DNA from 3 places in the Brucella intermedia LMG 3301 genome. Region 2 is predicted to be linked to each of the others. Evidence: predicted binding sites of a transcription regulator. Region 2 holds the regulator's gene; each other region holds the start of a gene.

Region 1 (5,981 bases), on a different contig from region 2:
TACTTGAGCGCCTCGCCCTTGCCGATCAGACAGGTCCAGCGTCTTCAGCGCTTCGATGATCTCGTCATATGAGACGGCCTTATCGGTTCCAGGATAAAGGCGAAGGGTCGGACTGGAATCGATGGCAAAGATGTCAGATGCCCACGACGCAAGAATGGCGCGTTTCTCGTCTATGTCGATATCGTCGGCTGCAAGAACGTCTCGGGGATGACCGAAATGTTGGGCCGGATGATGCAGATGCTCGGCGCTAATTGCTGCTGGTTTCTCCGGAATCGAATTTTGCAATCTTTCCTTTCTCATAGGTTGACCCCCCTTTTGATGCCAAGTGGATGGTTTCGGTTGCATGTGGCGCAGGTCGTTAGTGCGCCTGGTGATCGAACACGCCTCGCGCGGCCTCGACCATTGTTTTTAGATGGCTCGGTTCGCGAACACCTTGCCTGTATAATTCCACAGTGATGGCCGCCATCCGCTCCGCTTCCTCAGTTTCCTTGGTAACTCCAGCTCTCGATCGAATGTCATCGAAAACCCTCTGACAGACAACAAGGTCTCTAGAATAGAGTGGTTGGGGTGAGCGCTTGATTGTAGTCTGAACCATGTTTCATCTCCTCATTGGAGGCTCGCCCCCAGCGGAGGCGAGCCAAAGACAATCGCTTAGAAATCCATGCCGGCGCTAGCCGGCAGGGCTGGAGTGGCTTCCTTTTTGGGCTTCTCCGCGATCATCGCTTCCGTTGTCACCAGAAGACCGGCAACCGAGGCTGCGTCCTGCAGCGCAGTGCGCACAACCTTGACCGGATCGATGACACCCTGAGCATAAAGATCACCATATTCGCCGGTCTGGGCGTTCCAGCCATAGGAGAAGTCGGTTTTTTCACGCAGTTTGCCGACAATGATCGAACCTTCGGCACCGGCATTTTCGGCGATCTGGCGAACAGGTGCTTCAATCGCCCGTCGCACGATCTCGACGCCGACACGCTGATCGTCGTTCGCGATCGGAAGGCCCTCGAGCGCCTTAACGGCACGCAGGAGAGCGACACCGCCACCCGGGAGAATGCCTTCCTCTACCGCGGCGCGGGTCGCATGCAGCGCATCGTCGACGCGGTCCTTTTTCTCCTTCACTTCGACTTCCGTCGAGCCACCGACGCGGATGACGGCAACGCCCCCGGCAAGCTTGGCAAGACGTTCCTGTAGCTTTTCGCGGTCGTAGTCGGAGGTTGTCTCCTCGATCTGAGCCCGAATCTGGGCAACGCGGCCATCGATTTCCGCCTTGGAACCGACGCCATCGATAATGGTGGTGTTCTCCTTCTCGATCGCCACTCTCTTCGCCCGGCCGAGCATGTTGAGGGTGACGTTTTCCAACTTGATGCCGAGGTCTTCCGAGATCACGGTTCCTCCCGTCAGGATGGCGATGTCTTCCAGCATGGCCTTGCGGCGGTCGCCGAAGCCAGGAGCCTTGACGGCAGCGATCTTGAGGCCGCCACGCAGCTTGTTGACGACGAGCGTTGCAAGAGCTTCCCCTTCGACGTCTTCAGCGATGATGACGAGCGGTTTGCCGGACTGGACCACGGCTTCGAGAACCGGCAGCATCGCCTGCAGGTTCGACAACTTCTTCTCATGGATCAGGATATAGGGATCTTCCAGTTCCACCCGCATCTTGTCTTGGTTGGTGACGAAGTAGGGGCTGAGATAGCCGCGATCGAACTGCATGCCTTCGACGACTTCGAGTTCGGTTTCAGCGGTCTTGGCTTCTTCGACCGTTATCACACCTTCGTTGCCGACTTTCTCCATCGCCTCGGCAAGATAACGACCGATCTCCGTATCCCCGTTGGCGGAGATGGTACCAACTTGAGCAATTTCGGAATTGCTGGTGATCTTGCGGGCGTTGGTCTTCAACTCCTTGACAACCGCATCGACGGCGAGATCGATGCCACGCTTCAGGTCCATCGGATTCATGCCGGAGGCGACGGCTTTGGCGCCTTCCTTAACGATGGCCTGGGCAAGCACGGTCGCGGTTGTCGTGCCGTCGCCGGCGAGATCGTTCGTCTTCGATGCCACTTCGCGCAGCATCTGGGCGCCCATGTTCTCGAACTTGTCTTCCAGTTCAATTTCCTTGGCGACGGAAACGCCGTCCTTGGTTATACGAGGGGCACCGAAGGACTTGTCGATCACGACATTGCGGCCCTTTGGACCGAGCGTGACCTTCACGGCATTGGCCAGTACGTCGACTCCCCGCAGCATGCGTTCACGGGCATCGGTGTGGAACTTGACTTCTTTCGCAGCCATTTTCTCTAACTCCTCAATAGGCAGCTATTTGACTGATGGGTTGGATTGACGGGTTATCGCCTCAGGCAGCTTTTTTCTGCTCTGCCTGGGTTTCGATGATGCCCATGACATCGCTTTCCTTCATGATCAGCAGGTCTTCGCCGTTGATCTTGATCTCGGTGCCGGACCATTTGCCGAACAGGATGCGGTCGCCGGCCTTGACGTCGAGCGCCTGGATCTGGCCGGCATCGTTGCGCGCGCCGGGACCTACGGCGATGACTTCGCCTTCCTGCGGCTTTTCCTTGGCGGTGTCGGGAATGATGATGCCGCCCTTGGTCTTTTCTTCGGATTCGACCCGGCGGACGAGAATGCGATCATGAAGCGGTCGGAACGACATGTTTTCCTCCGTTGAGCAAAAATGATGACGTTGTTCCCTCTGGCCGGACCGAATGATCGGTCCAGGCGGGTGCAAAACCTCAAGTCGAGCATTTTGCGCAAAATGATCTGGTTTTGAGATTTTTCGATTTCAAGAGGGAGAAACGAAAAAATTAGCACTCGTCTTCTGATGCTACTAACATACTGGAAAGGAACAATAAACGGCGCGATTGCGTCTAAAAATCCGTTGATGGTCGTGAAATTTTGCGACACACTTCACAGTGTCATGAAACGGAGATGAAGCATGCAATTCTCATCGGATCTGGAACGTCAGCTCAATGGCTACGGCCTCACCACCGCGCACATCCTCTATCGCATTCCTGATTTCGAATCCGTGCTGCAGACCTATGTCTGGCAGGACTACGATCTGGCACCCGATTTTCCTGAGATGCACAGGTTCCTGGATTTCTGGCAGTCCAGGCTTGAAGGCCCGCTCCATTCTGTCCGCTATACGCATCAGTGCTTGATCGGACCGAATGAATGGCGCCGCGTCGAAGGCGAGTTCAAGCTTCACTGAGGTCTTGAACAGAAATTTCCTCTATCCTAGCTCTGTCGTGACCGAGGCTTGATGAGATCGGTCAATATCCCACGTCTGTTCAGAGTGAGACCGGATAGGGAAGAGAAGAGAAGAGAAGATAAAACTCATCAAAGACCTCAGCATCAAGGAACGCGAAGAGGTCTTTGCCGCCGTCGCGCGTGTCCTGCAGGGGGCCGCTTGCGAGGCTTATGTCGAAGGCAGCCGCCATTAGACGCACGCTTTCCCACTTCGATCGGGTGTCTATTGGCATTTGGGAAATCGGGAAGATCGGTGCGTCGGTGGCTTCGGGAACAGATTTGCAGGCGACAGGTCACGTCGTGGTGAGCGATCCGCAAAAAAATCTCTTTTATTGACGAACAAAACATGAACATGTATCTTCGCTCACATGGTGAAAAAGAGCCTTCAGGATAAACTTGCCATCCTATCGGATGCGGCAAAATACGATGCATCTTGTGCGTCAAGCGGTGGCGAGAAGCGCGATGCAAGCAAGGGCGGTGTCGGATCGTCGGGAGGCGCAGGGATTTGCCATGCTTACACTCCGGATGGGCGCTGTATCAGCCTGCTGAAAATTCTTATGACCAACTTCTGCATCTTCGACTGTGCCTATTGCATAAACCGGGTCAGCTCGAACGTGGAACGGGCGCGGTTCTCAGTCGAGGAAGTTGTCTCACTCACGCTGGAATTTTATCGACGCAATTACATCGAGGGCCTGTTCTTGTCCTCGGGCATCATCAAGTCCCCCGACCAGACCATGTCCGATATGGTACGCATCGCGCGGACATTGCGGGAGGGTCACGGCTTCCGCGGCTATATCCATCTCAAGACGATTCCCGATGCAAGTCCGGACTTGATCCGGGAGGCCGGGCTTTGGGCTGATCGGCTATCGATTAATGTCGAATTGCCGGAGGACGCAAGTGTGCGCAAATTCGCTCCGGAAAAACGCCCTGAAACGATCCGTGGTGCGATGGCACAAGTGCGGCTGGAAGGCGAGGCGGCAAAAGATAAGACCCATACCGGGCGTAAGCCGCGCCGGTTTGCACCGGCCGGGCAAAGTACGCAGATGATCATCGGCGCGGATGGGGCAGACGATGTGACCATCCTCAAAATGTCGACACGGCTTTACAGTGGTTACAAGCTGCGACGGGTTTATTATTCAGCATTCTCCCCGATCCCGGACGCCTCCGCAGCTCTGCCCTTGATCCAGCCTCCTCTACTGCGTGAACACCGCCTATATCAGGCAGATTGGCTTTTGCGTTTTTATGGTTTCACTGCCGAGGAAATCGCTACCGGCATGAAGGCTGGTCATCTTGATCTGGAACTGGACCCAAAACTTGCCTGGGCCATACAGCACCGTGGCCTGTTCCCTCTGGATGTAAACCGTGCAAGCCGTGAATTGCTGCTGCGTGTTCCTGGATTTGGCACCCGCACGGTGGATCGCATAATCGTTGCGCGCCAGAACGGCGGTTTAAGATACGAAGATCTGGTGCGGATAGGTGCCAACATGAACAAGGCACGCCCTTTTATCATGACACCTGGCTGGTCGCCGGGGCGGCTCATCGACAACGTCGATTTACGCGCTCGATGTGCACCTCCCGCTGAGCAACTGCGGCTATTATGATCTATTCCGTTAAACTACCCGACGGCGGCACCTTCGATGCGTGGCGTGAGATGGCGCGCATCGCGATATCACATGGTATCGAGCCAAATGATATCGATTGGATCGGAGCAGACGGATTGTTTGATGGGGCGTCGCTGCCCAATGCGCCTGGTGAGCATAAGGCAAGCGTTACGCAGGGGTTTTTGAAGCTTGCGCATTCGGTTATCTGGCATTCTAATCCGGAACGGTTCGGACTGCTCTATCAGGCGTTGTGGCGGCTTGACCGAAACGCGGGAGAACCTTTAAGCCATGCGGACCCGCTTGGGCGGCGGCTGCATCTCATGGCAAAATCGGTTGGTCGTGATATCCACAAGATGCATGCTTTCGTACGGTTTCGCGAATTACCTGAGACTGGATTGCGTCGTCGCTTTGCTGCTTGGTTTGAGCCGGAGCATAATATAGTCGAGCCGGGTAGTTCCTTTTTCGCAAAGCGTTTCGCGGATATGGACTGGGTGATCGCCACGCCAAGGCTTACAGCTCGATTTGAAGCCGGCAGACTTAGCTACCATCCAGGCGGTTCACGCCCTGACTTATCGGAAGATGCCACCGAAACGCTTTGGGGCACCTATTTCGCGAACATCTTCAATCCGGCACGGGTAAAGTTGAATGCGATGCGCGCGGAAATGCCTAAGAAGTATTGGAAGAACCTACCCGAAACGCGCCTGATTCCAGATATGTTACGAGATGCCGAGTCGCGAGTGGAGCGAATGCGCGCGGCCGCAGAAACGTCACCAGCGGCTGGCGCAGTCGCGATTTCGACCCGTTATCGCGCTGCGATGCCGCAAACGCCCGAGTTCCCTCAGACAATGGTCGAAGCGCGAGCGGCTGCCGGACATTGTCGGCGATGTGGATTATGCGAGGCCGCAACCCAGACTGTTTGGGGTGAGGGGCCCGAAGACGCTGAGCTCATGATTGTAGGAGAACAGCCGGGTGATCGTGAGGATCTGGAAGGTCGACCGTTCGTAGGTCCGGCAGGTCACCTCTTGCGTGAAGCCATGGTTGCAGCAGGAGCAGAAGTCAGGCAGACATGGCTGACCAATGCAGTTAAGCACTTCAAGTTCATGCCGCGTGGCAAGCGCCGCCTGCATCAAA
Region 2 (5,981 bases):
CTGATGGTTCGCTGCGCGCCTTATTTCCGGAGACTTCGCCTCCAGGTGAATTCGAAGTAGACTTACCACCTGTCAAGCCTTCGGTATTGAGCCTGCGTGAACGGCTTTTGTCTATATCTTCGGTCGCAGGCAGCCAGATCAAGGCTGCGATGGAAACGGAAGCCGGACGAGGCGTACTTTTCCTCCTGCTTCCGGTTTTTGCCGGTATCGGCGCGATAATCTATTTCACGCTTTCATTCGAACCTGCGTGGACTCCGCTTCTGTCAATGCTCGCGATTGCCCTCAGCTTGCGAATTGCGACGCGCAAGCATTTCGCGGTTGCCCAGGGCACGACCTTGGCCATCGCTCTGATCGGCGGGCTTATGGTCGGCAAATGGGAGACGGAACGTCGTGCCACGGCGATGTTGGGCTCAGACGTGGCGACGCGTGTGACGGGCCGGGTCGTTGCGCTTGAATATCAGGATAATGGCAGCTGGCGGATAACACTTGAGGTGCTTCAAACCGAGCGCCCCAAACTTCGATTTCCGCCGAAGCGCGTTCGCATTAATGCCAGAGATATACCGGCGACAACAGTGATCGGCAGTGGATTGTCTGGTTTTGCGCGATTGCGCATCCCATCTGGCCCCGTCCGCCCTGGAAACTATGATTTCTCTTTTCACGCATATTTCAATGGCATTGGCGCCAACGGGTTCTTTCTCGGGACGCCCAAAGTAGCGATTGTTCCCCCGCCGGATGAACTGACAGCGGAAATATCCCAGTGGATTGCTATGCTACGGGTCCGGGTTTCCGAACGGATTGAGGAAGTGATTGGAGGGGAGGATGGCAGTGTCGCTTCGGCGCTCGTGGCAGGCACCCGCGCCGGGATCAGCGAGCAAACCAACGACGATCTGCGCAAGGCAGGGCTTGCACATATTCTTTCAATCTCGGGTTTGCATATGGCGCTCGCCGCTGGCGTCGTCATGTTGACGCTACGGTCTGCCTTCGCGCTGTTTCCCGCTTTCAGCGTCCGGCGCCCGGTTAAGAAATACGCGGCTTTTCTCTCCCTGCTAAGCTGTACCTTCTATCTTGCCATGTCCGGTGCGGACGTTGCTGCGCAACGAAGCTATGTGATGATTGCGATTATGCTTGGAGCATTGCTGGTCGATCGCGCTGCCATCAGCATGCGCAATCTGGCCATAGCGGCGCTCGCGATGATTGCTCTTTCGCCGCATGAGATTTTGGGGCCGAGTTTCCAGATGTCGTTCTCTGCAACCGCTGCGTTGATCGCCGGTTATGCCTGGTGGAGCGAACGCAATGCGAACAGGCGTGTCGGCGCAGAGAAGCTTAGGAGGTCCAGAGACGGCTTTGTTGGGCGGATATTAAAGCTAGTCGCGGCAGCGGCAGGCACCTCGCTCATTGCCGGGTTGGCGAGCGGCATTTTCGCCGCCTATCATTTCAACAACACAGCGCCATTGGGATTGGTGGGAAATGTGCTTGCTGAACCCGCAATAGCCTTGCTTGTGATGCCGTTTGCTGTTTTCGGCCTGGTGCTGATGCCTTTGCAGCTTGACTGGGTGCCTTTGCAAATAATGGGCTGGGGCATTTTCGCGGTAAGGCACATTGCTGCCTTCGTCGCGACCTGGTCGCCGGATGGTAATCCAGGAACCATGCCCGCGCTTACTCTTGTTTTCTGGACCATTGCGCTGGTTCTGGCGGTTGTGCTTTCCACCAGACTGAAGGTACTGGCGCTCCCATTTGTCGTCCTCGGCCTGATGGTTTTTTTAAGGGAACCATTTCCCGATATCGTCGTATCCGAAGATGCCAAGCTGGTAGGCGTCCGATTGGAGGACGGAAGGCTTGCGGTTAATCGAAATCGACCTTCCCAGTTCACAATCGACAATTGGAAAACTGCCTATCTCGTCAAGGAAATGATCCCCCCGCTTTCGGTTAAAAAAGAAAAGCTGGCCGCGTCCGATGGTTTTGAGTGTGTTGAGGGAGTGTGCACAATTACCCTGCGTGATGGTCGCACGCTTGCCTATACTGGAGAACCGGCAATGCGGGAGATTGCCTGCAATATCGGGGATGTGGTCATCCTGGCTGTTCCGGGCAAGGATGCTACATGTGGTCGCTCAACGATTACCAGCATCAGTAAACGCGATCTGGCGCTGAAAGGAGCCGTAGAAATCAGACTCGGACAACAACGCGATGAAAGCCGCTCTCCCAAAGCGGCAACGGGAAAATCGCATGAAACTGCGAGGCTTGACGAGAAGCAGCCGAGGCCTGATTTGCGTCCGGACGACCGAATTACATACGCTGTTGATGTTCCAAGTCGTCCCTGGCATTTGCATCGCATTCATTCGCGCGCGGCACGCGGCTTGCCCGAACGAGAATATAAGCCCAAATCCGGTTCCACTCGAACCGTAGCAGACTGTTCATCGGATGCGGACAACCCCACAACGCATTGCAATTGATTTCGAGCGGTCTCTCGCTCTATTCAATCCAAACCGCTCGATCTAGTTTTGTCACGCGCATCACCCGAAACCGGTTCCCGCTTTCGGAAGACGTGCTCTAGTAACGGCGGATAAGACCGACGAGCTTCCCCTGTACGCGAACACGGTCAGGGCCGAATATCCTCGTTTCATAAGCGGGATTAGCCGCTTCCAGAGCGATGGAGGCACCCTTACGGCGAAAGCGCTTCAAGGTCGCTTCTTCATCATCGACCAGAGCTACCACGATCTCACCGGGATTTGCGGAATCTCCGCGTTTGATGATCACCGTGTCTCCGTCGAAAATTCCGGCATCGATCATTGAATCCCCTTTGACCTCAAGCGCGTAATGCTCGCCCGCGCCGATCATTTCTGGCGGGAGGCTGAGGGAGTGGGTCTGGTTCTGAATGGCGGAGATCGGCACACCCGCAGCTATTCGTCCCATGACCGGTACGGATACCGTTGCCGACGTGTCGTCATTGGTAGCTACAGGGGCAGGGCGAGCCGGTGGAGGGGGGGGCGGCGCTTTGCCAAGACTGCCTTCGATCACGCTGGGAGCGAACTTCTTTTGGGCATTGAGCCCAGGAGCGATTGAATCCGGCAACCGCAACACCTCAAGTGCACGCGCCCTGTTGGGCAGGCGGCGGATAAAGCCACGCTCCTCCAGAGCAGTGATCAGACGATGGATACCCGATTTTGAAGCCAGATCGAGCGCTTCCTTCATCTCGTCGAAAGAGGGAGGAATGCCCGTTTCCTTCAGACGTTCGTGAATGAACAGCAGAAGCTCGTGCTGCTTACGGGTCAACATGCGCGACACCCTCCCGGCCAAGAATCGAGAAAAACAAAACCAGAACGAACACTATATGTTCCAGTCTTGTTCTGCAATGGTTTTAAAATCGTTAATGCTCAAAACAAGGAAAGATGGGATGTTCCGGCGCTGCATTCCTGCCACCGGAGTGGGTGGGACGACATTCTGAATAATATATATCCCACCGGGGCTTAGGGCGAATTCCTCATGTTCCGAGGAGGCATCGCCGCTATAGCATCAGAACTCGGCAATCATCGCCACTAGCGGCAGCGGGAGCGTTCTCATCCCTGATGATAAGCGCTTTTGAGCGGACGAGGGCGGACAACATGGACGAATCCTGCAACGGAAAAGGCGACGCGACCAGCGTTCCATCCGGTCGTGATTCGATGGTAGCCCGGATATAATCGCGGCGAGGATCGTTAGCTGGCAGGGCAACACCCAGCTTCGCCGGACGGATATCGGCGTCAAGGCTGGTGCCGGCGAGCTTCGCGACAAGCGGCCGGAGAAAAACAAGGCTGCACACCAGGCTGGAAACAGGATTGCCGGGCAAGCCGATAATATGGACAATCTTGCCATTCACATCGATCCGTCCATGCATCAGCGGTTTGCCGGGCCGCATGGCGATCTTCCAGAAATCGAGGTCGACGCCCAGTTTCTGCAGCGCGCCATGGACAAAGTCCCTGGCACCGACCGAAGCTCCGCCGATTGTGACCAGAACGTCGACACCGCTTTGCAGGCTATCTTTTATTGCCTGCTCTATTTTAGCGGGATCATCGGGAATGATCCCCTTATCTTGAGAAGTCCCGCCGGCTCGCCTTACGATCTCGGCAATTCCAACACTGTTCGATGCAACGATCTGGTCTTTTCCGGGTATCTCGCCCGGAGCAACAAGCTCGTCGCCGGTGGCGATAATGGCTACCGTGGGCTTTTTGAATACGTCGATTTTCGCATTGCCGCTGGCCGCTGCCAGCGACAGCGCAGCGGCATCCAGTTCACGGCCTGATGGAATGACTATGTCGCCCGGCGAAAAGTCCAGGCCCGCGCGGCGTATATGCCGTCCCGGTTCCATGCCTTTATGGACGATCAGCCGGTTGCCTGAGCGCTCGGTATGCTCCTGAATGACGATTGTGTCGGTACCGTTGGGAAGCGGCGCGCCGGTGAAAATGCGGACTGCCTGCCCGCTTCTTAATTCGCCTTCGAAGCGATTGCCCGCCGCCGACTCGCCGATGATATCGAACTCGGCAGGATAGGAGATGTTGTCCGGCGCGATCAGGGCATAGCCGTCCATCGCCGAACCGTCAAAAGGCGGCTGCAGAAAATGTGCCAGCACGGGTGTTGCAACGACACGCCCACCAGCATCTGACAAAGCGATCTGCTCAGTGCCGCGCGGCTCCGCCGACTTCAGAATGCGGGCCAGTGCTTCATCGACCGGGAGAAGGGACATGGCGTTTCCTCTCGAACTGAATTTCTGCCCCGTCTAAACCATAAAAAACGATTGGCAGAATTGATCCAAAGCAAAGTCAGCAGCATATCTGGAAGAACGGCTTATGCCGTCCAGTCGCCTGATTTGCCACCGCTCTTTTCGATAACGCGGATGCCGCCGATCTCCATATGCTTGTCGACCGCCTTGGCCATATCATAGATCGTGAGGCAGGTAACTGAAACGGCGGTGAGAGCTTCCATTTCCACGCCGGTGCGTCCCTTCAGCTTGGCGAGTGCACGAACGCGCAGGCCGGGCAACGTGTGGTCCGGTTCGATTTCGACCACGACTTTGGTCAGCATCAATGGATGGCAGAGGGGAATAAGGTCCGAGGTCTTTTTCGCTGCCATGATGCCTGCCAGACGCGCAGTGCCGATGACATCCCCCTTGGCCGCATTGCCTTCCAGAATGAGCGCCAGCGTTTCCGGCTTCATTCTGACCGATCCTTCGGCCACAGCCTGACGCTCCGTCTCGTCCTTGCTCCCAACATCCACCATGTTGGCAGCGCCACTCTGGTCGATATGGGTGAGTTTGGAGACCATCGGTCAGGCCTTGCCGGTCAGAAGTTCGCGGGTCGCCGCTGCAACATCTGCCTTGCGCATCAGGCTTTCTCCGATGAGGAACGTCCCGATCCCCGCCTTTTCCAGCCGCAGACAATCTTCGTGTGTGAAGATGCCGCTTTCCCCAACCAGCAAACGGTCGGAGGGAGCCATTTTCGACAGGCATTCGGAAACAGCGAGATCGACCTCAAACGTTCGCAAATTGCGGTTGTTGACCCCGAGCAGACGCGACGACAGTTTGAGTGCGCGTTCCATCTCGGTCTCGTCGTGTACTTCGATGAGAGCATCCATTCCGAGCTCGAAAGCGGTTTCTTCGAGCGCTTTCGCCAGATCGTCATCGACGCTGGCCAGGATAATCAGAATGCAGTCAGCGCCCCAGCTGCGGGCTTCATGCACCTGATAGGTATCGAACAAAAAGTCTTTGCGAAGTGCCGGCAGGCTACATGCGTTGCGGGACGCCGTCAGAAATTCTGGCGCTCCTTGAAAGGATGGCGCGTCGGTCAGCACGGAAAGACACGCCGCGCCACCAGCCTCGTAGGCCTGTGCAAGGACGGGCGGGTCGAAATCAGGACGAATAAGGCCTTTCGAAGGGCTCGCCTTCTTGATTTCGGCTATCAGGGCGAATTCCCCAGCCGCGCGTTTCGCTTCCAATGCCTTAAGAAAACCGC
Region 3 (5,981 bases), 1.2 Mb from region 2:
CGTCCTGAAGCGCGCGGCGGTCGGGATGATGATAGAGCACGTCATTGGTGGCGATCAGCGGCACATTGGCTTCGGCGGCGAAACGGGCGATGCGTTCCGCGCGGCGTCCGTCCTGCCCCTGATGCGGCATGGCGAGCGCCAGCCAGACGGAGCCGGGGGCGGCCTTGGCGATATCCGCAAGGCGGTCGGCAAAGTCCGGCCTGTCGTCCTCGGGCGGAAAGACCGCGATCTGGAATTGCCGGGCGCGAAACAGCAGGTCGCTCCATTCGAGATGGCATTCGCCCTTGGTGGCGGCGCGGGTCTTGCCTTCGGTCAGCAGGCGGCACAATTGCCCATAGGCTGCGCGATCACGCGGATAGACGACCATGTCCGGCGTTCCGTCGGTGAAGGACAGGCGGCAGCCGATGAACAGCCGGAAATCGCTCTTGTCGCGAAATTCCTTCCATGCCGCATGGGCGCGCACCACACCGGCCAGCGTGTTGCGGTCGGCGATGCCTATGCCGGACAGGCCAAGCGCATGGGCCTGCAAAACCAGTTCCTGCGGATGCGATGCGCCGCAAAGGAAGGAAAAATTGCTGGCAGCAGCCATTTCAAAAAATCGTGCCATCACGCAAACAACCCATGCAGAAACCAGCGCGGATGATTGAGGCCGTCATAAAGCCCCTCGCGAAAAATCCAGAAACGCTGGCCGTTTTCGTCCTCCACCCGGTAATAATCGCGCAGTTCCGGCACGTTCTGGCCGATTGCACGCCACCATTCCGGCTCGATCCGTTCCGGCCCTTCGGCAAGGCGCACCTGATGGCGCACCCGCCGCCACAGGAAGAAGGAAGGCGGACTGTCAGGCACTTCCGCCACGCTTTCGATCAATTGCGGCGGGCGAAACAGTTTTATGGGGCGCGCGGGCGGATCGCCGGGAAGCCCTGGGGGAGGCCCTGGGGGAAGCGCCGGGGGAAGCCCTGAGGGAAGCATTGGAGCGCTTTCATGACCGGCTTCGCCCTTGCCGTCCGCATGGAGGGCGGGACGCAGGCCGAAGGCGCGTTCGGGAATATGGGTGTTGCGCGAAAAGGAAACGAGAACGCGGTCCTGTCCAAGCCGCGCCGAAAGCCGATCGACAAGCTGGCTGAAACCCGCTTCATCCTCCTCATGCTGGTCGAGCCCCGTCTGGCGCTGGGCGACGGGTGCGCAGCGCAACGCCGCCAGCCGGATCATGTCGAAGCCGAAACCGGCGTCGAGGGGAGAGGTCAAGGCGTTGAGCCTTTCGCGGGCAAGGCGCAGGAAAACCCTGTCGTCGCGCAAGGGCTGGCCGGTTTCGATATGGATATGGCGCACGTCGCCATCGACACGGAAGAAGGAGGCCTCGATCAGCAGCCCGCCCTTGCCCTCCGGTTCAAGCTGCGCAAAAAGCGCCTGCGCCAGTTCCTGCAATATGTGTTCGACCAGCTCCATCCCCGTGACAGGTTCCGACAGGCGGCGTTCGGCGGTGCGGAGCGGCAGGATGCGCAAGGGGGAAATCGGCGCGCGCTCGCGCCGCGCCAGCCGGTCGAGCCGGGTCGCAAGATCGGTGCCGAAGCGGGCGGTGAGCGCGGCGCGCGGAAGCCCCATCACATCGCCGATGCGTTTCAGCCCGGCGCGCTTGAGCCCGGTTTCGGCAGCTTGCGTCAGTTCCAGCGCGGAAAGCGGCAGGCGGGGAAGCTGCCGGTCGGCCTCCGCCCTGCTGAAGACGTCGCCCTTTGTTCCGCGTGCCAGAAGGCGTGCGGCAAAACTGTTGTCGGCAATCGCTGCCTGCACCTTCAGCCCGGCGCGTTCGATGCGGCCGATGGCGTCGGCGCGCATGGCGGCGAGCCCGCCGAACAGATGTGCGCAGCCGGTTATGTCGAGCATCAGCCCATGCGGCTCATCGTAGGCGACGAGCGGCGTGTAGCGCTCGCACCAATGAGCAAGGCGCTTGAGCAAGGCCGCATCCTGTTCTGGTGCTGCGGCCGCCACTTCCAGTCTTTCCACGCGGGCGCGGGCATCCGTCAGCGCCATGCCGGGGAAAAGATCGAGCCTTGCCGCCGCCGCATCCACCGCCGTCAGGCGCAGCGCATTGGCCGTGCGCTCGGTCACCACCAGGGGCGGGCGCTCCCTGCCGTCATGCGGAACGGCGCGGCGAAGCCGGTCGGTCGGCAGAAACGGAAACCACAGGGCGAGAAACAAGCGTTCTGCCGTCCCGTTCTCGTGCACCAAATTCAAGGGTTTCATTGTTCCATTCCATGATCCATTGTCCGCATGTGCCGTGGCGGTTGCGCTCCAGCACGGCGGAAAAGGCGGGCTTTCCCGGCGCACTCGCTCCGCTTGAACGCGATGGCGCGGGCGCCACCCGCCAGCGGCTGACGGCAGCGCTTTGCACCGCCGTCCGGTGGCTCCTTAGCAGGATGACGGGCAGCTGCGCGGTTTCTGTTGCCAGAAGCAGGCGGCGCGAGGCGGTGAGGTCGAGACATTTCGGCTGGCCTGTCACCGAGGCGACGACACCGGAAACAAGATGCGAGGCCTTGCCGCCGCTGCCCGCTTCCAGCGCATCGTTTGCCGCTTTCAGCACATCCTGCGCCGTGGGGCAGCGCACGATCAGAAGCCGCGACGGATCGATCCCGAAGGCATGGAGCCCCGGCGGATAAAGCCCCCCATATTCGCTGGCAGCCTTTTCCTCCTCGATCCAGATGATGGGGCGCCGATATTGTGTGGAGCGCTCTGCCGCGCGGGCGGCAAAGGCGAGCGCAAAGCCGGTCGCCGCCATATGCGCGCCCGGATTTTCGGCAAAGACCTCGTGCAGCGCATCGCCCGCCAGACCATGCGGAAAGGCGGCATCGGCCCCGGCAAGGCCAAGCGTGAAACTGCGGGCGCGCGCAAAACCGCACCTGTCCTCGCTTCCTGTCCTGCTGGCAAAACTGCCTTGCGGATCATTGCCTGCAATGGCCGTAACCATGCGCCGCAACGCCGCGATGTCGATGCCGCTCACGTTCGATTCCTGTCAAATTGTTCTCTATTTGTTCTAGTATTGAATCGAGCGAGGCAAGAGTCAAGCGGGATCCGTCGGCGGGATCAGTCGGCGGGATCAGCCGGCAGCATGTGTGGATAAGAAAAATCCTTCCCTGGAGCGCCCTGCGTTCATTGGGACGCATAAAGGTCGCTCTGAGAGGGAAGCATTTATCGTCATGGGCGATCAGCTGGCACCACAGTTGCAAATTCCTCAGGCCGTGGCGAAAAGAGTGATTTTCGAGTACCGGAGCGGAGCGTATTTGAAGGTAGGCGGGCAGCAGAACGCAGACAAGGCGCTCTTTCCGCCCCGGCCTCACGAAGAATGCAACTGTAGTATCAGGCGGCTTCCCGGAAAGGCACGCCTGCCAGTTGCGCCAGATGGCCGGGAAGGTCGGTGCCAGCGCCAGCCGCATTGATCGTGTCGAAATAATCATGCCAGCCGGTGGCAGTGATTCCGGCAATCAGCATGTCGAGGGCTGCTTCGTCCGGGAAACGCCAGATGGCGAAGAAATTCTGACCGGGTGCAAAAGGCTTTGTCGCGTCGACAGGCCCCAATGCCAAAGCCTCGATACCGAGCGCCGCAAGTCCGCCCATCCCCGCGCCGACTTTCTCGAAGAAGGCCTGCCGGCCTTCAGCATCGAGTGCGTGCCAGCTCGATTTCGGGGAATAAAGCTCGGCGAGGTAATAGGTCATGACATATCCCTTAGGGTTTCATTGATCTTGAAGGAGCGACCGGCGTCGGTGCGGCTCCAGATGCGGCGCAGCAAGGTGCTGAGAAGCTGCTGTTCGCCTGACGAGAGATCGCTCATCAGGCTTGCAATCCATGCGGTATGTTGTTCGAAAAGCTGTTGCGCCAGCAGCGAGCCTTCGGATGTCAGCCGGACAGTCAGCTTGCGGCGGTCCTCGCTATCCGCGTGACGCTTGAGGAAACCGTCGCGCTCCAGCCCGTCCAGCAGGCCGGTGATGGTGGCGCGCGTGACGCCTGCGCGTTCCGAAAGCGCGTGCGGCGAGAGGCCCTCGGGCGCATCGTGCAGCAGAAACAGCAGGACGAACTTGCCCTCCGAAAGCTTGTGCGGCGCCAGCCGGCTGGCGCAATCCCGGTCAATGGCCGCAGCAAGCGACAAGACTTCAAAACAGGCTTTCAGCGCGTCGGTGGACGGGCTGTGCCGGCGTTCCATTTCGCCCAGAAGGGCACGATGCTTTTGCTCGATAATTTCCATACGGCACCTTATAGTAAGGTGCCGTATTAAATGCAAATGATTTGATTGCGTGACAAGGAAGAGTAGAAAGCTTGAATGAACAGAATATACGGTTTATATATGGTTCGTATATCAAATGCTTATTCCGGACACTGTTATGGGTATCGTAAAGATCGGTGACGAACTGCACGAGGAACTGCGCAAGGCGAGCGACGTCATGTGCCGTTCGATCAATGCGCAGGCTGAATACTGGATGAAGATCGGCATGCTGGCGCAGGCCCATCCCGACCTGTCGTTCAACGAGATCGTGCAGATGCAGTTGCGCGCAGCGCAGGTCGAGCTGCCGGTTCTGCCGGTGCTGGAAGTGCAGCCGTCATGACCAAGACGCCGGCCGAAGTGGAAAAGATGGCGGCATCCGGCGCGCTGCTCGCCTCGGTTTTTGCCCTTCTCGACCGCACGCCGCTGGCGGGCATGACCACGATGCAGGTCAACGATCTGGTCGAGGACTACATCACCCGCGAATTGCAGGCGCGGCCTGCCAGCAAGGGGCAATATGACTATCCTTACGTGCTGAACAGCTCCAGGAACGAGGTCGTCTGCCATGGCATGCCGTCGGATAACGAGATCATTCAACACGGCGAGATCATCAATTTCGACATCACGCTGGAAAAGGACGGCTATATCGCCGATTCCAGCAAGACCTACATGGTGGGCGAAGTTGCGCCCTTTGCCTCGCGGCTGGTCCGCGTGACCTATGAGGCGCTGTGGAAGGGAATTGCCGCCGTGCGTCCCGGCGCGACGCTTGGCGATATCGGCCATGCGATCGAACGTCACGCCAAGCGGCATGATTACAGCATCGTGCGGGAATATTGCGGCCATGGCATCGGTCGCGAGATGCACGAGGAACCGCAGGTCCTGCATTTCGGCAAGCCCGGCACCGGGGTTCGCCTGCGCGAAGGCATGGTGTTCACCATCGAGCCGATGCTCAATCAGGGTACGGCCAAGGTGAAGCAGGAAAAGGATGGCTGGACGGTGGTGACGCGGGACGGAAAACTGTCAGCGCAGTTCGAGCATACGGTCGCCGTCACGGCCAATGGCGTGCGGGTGCTGACCTTGCGTCCCGGCGAGGAAAAGATGCTGGCGGCAATCAAGAACGCAGTCTGACTTTATCAAATGTTGCCGGTCATCCAGAGCACAAAGACGATCGTCCCGCCCACGCTCATTCCAGCGGCAAGAATGGTCCCCGCGATGACGGGCGCGAGTTTCAGGACCGAAACATGGAGCGTTATTTCCAGCCGGAAATTCGCCCTGATCTTTTCAGGGGTCAGGCAGGTGATTTCGTAATCCCGGCTGTCATGCAGTCGAAATATCCCAAGGCATGGGAAGCATTGCCGCGCATATCCGCCCGCCGGACGCTCAACAGGAAGCGGCTTGTGGAATGATAGGCAATCGGCGCGCCGGTTGCGCGCGCCTTGATGGCAAACTGCGTTGAGAAATAGGCCGTGCCGGGGAGAATGGTAAACGGCGGAAACACGATGCTGATCGCGTATCGCCCGGCGTTCGGCAAATGAAAGACGTGTGGCCGGGCGTTGCCCGCAAATTGGTGGCGGACCTCAGGCGCAATGATTTTCCATAGAATGGAAATGCAGCGCACCAGCAGATAAATGCCAAGCAGAATGCAGGCGGGCAGGGCCAGATAAACAGACAAGATTCAGGTCCTGCTCTAAAAACAAAAAGCCCGCCGGGAAGGCGGGCTTTTGTCCGGGT

What was found. The regulator LexA, encoded in region 2, represses DNA repair genes until DNA is damaged. The targets are predictions, from matches to a motif close to TGTTCNNNNTGTGTTCNG.
Region 1: OINT_RS21055 (putative DNA modification/repair radical SAM protein) is a predicted target of LexA. The motif match lies at 3,585-3,602, and genes of this name have one in related genera.
Region 3: OINT_RS00410 (ImuA family protein) is a predicted target of LexA. The motif match lies at 3,014-3,031, and genes of this name have one in related genera.

The regions. Positions count from the first base shown of each region.
Region 1 is NZ_ACQA01000002.1:1,842,920-1,848,900, forward strand. Features, by position in the region: gene OINT_RS23995 (hypothetical protein) at 1-300, opposite strand, end outside; gene OINT_RS24235 (hypothetical protein) at 359-595, opposite strand; gene groL (chaperonin GroEL) at 652-2,280, opposite strand; gene groES (co-chaperone GroES) at 2,342-2,656, opposite strand; gene OINT_RS21050 (usg protein) at 2,939-3,211, shown strand; gene OINT_RS23950 (hypothetical protein) at 3,291-3,440, opposite strand; gene OINT_RS21055 (putative DNA modification/repair radical SAM protein) at 3,621-4,850, shown strand; gene OINT_RS21060 (UdgX family uracil-DNA binding protein) at 4,847-5,981, shown strand, end outside.
Region 2 is NZ_ACQA01000001.1:1,328,844-1,334,824, reverse strand. Features, by position in the region: gene OINT_RS06315 (ComEC/Rec2 family competence protein) at 1-2,450, shown strand, start outside; gene lexA (transcriptional repressor LexA) at 2,548-3,273, opposite strand; gene OINT_RS06305 (molybdopterin molybdotransferase MoeA) at 3,503-4,717, opposite strand; gene moaC (cyclic pyranopterin monophosphate synthase MoaC) at 4,819-5,295, opposite strand; gene trpC (indole-3-glycerol phosphate synthase TrpC) at 5,299-5,981, opposite strand, start outside.
Region 3 is NZ_ACQA01000001.1:85,854-91,834, forward strand. Features, by position in the region: gene OINT_RS00400 (error-prone DNA polymerase) at 1-607, opposite strand, end outside; gene OINT_RS00405 (Y-family DNA polymerase) at 607-2,196, opposite strand; gene OINT_RS00410 (ImuA family protein) at 2,132-2,995, opposite strand; gene OINT_RS00415 (DUF6616 family protein) at 3,352-3,708, opposite strand; gene OINT_RS00420 (MarR family winged helix-turn-helix transcriptional regulator) at 3,705-4,235, opposite strand; gene OINT_RS00425 (ParD-like family protein) at 4,372-4,593, shown strand; gene map (type I methionyl aminopeptidase) at 4,590-5,378, shown strand; gene OINT_RS00435 (hypothetical protein) at 5,539-5,922, opposite strand.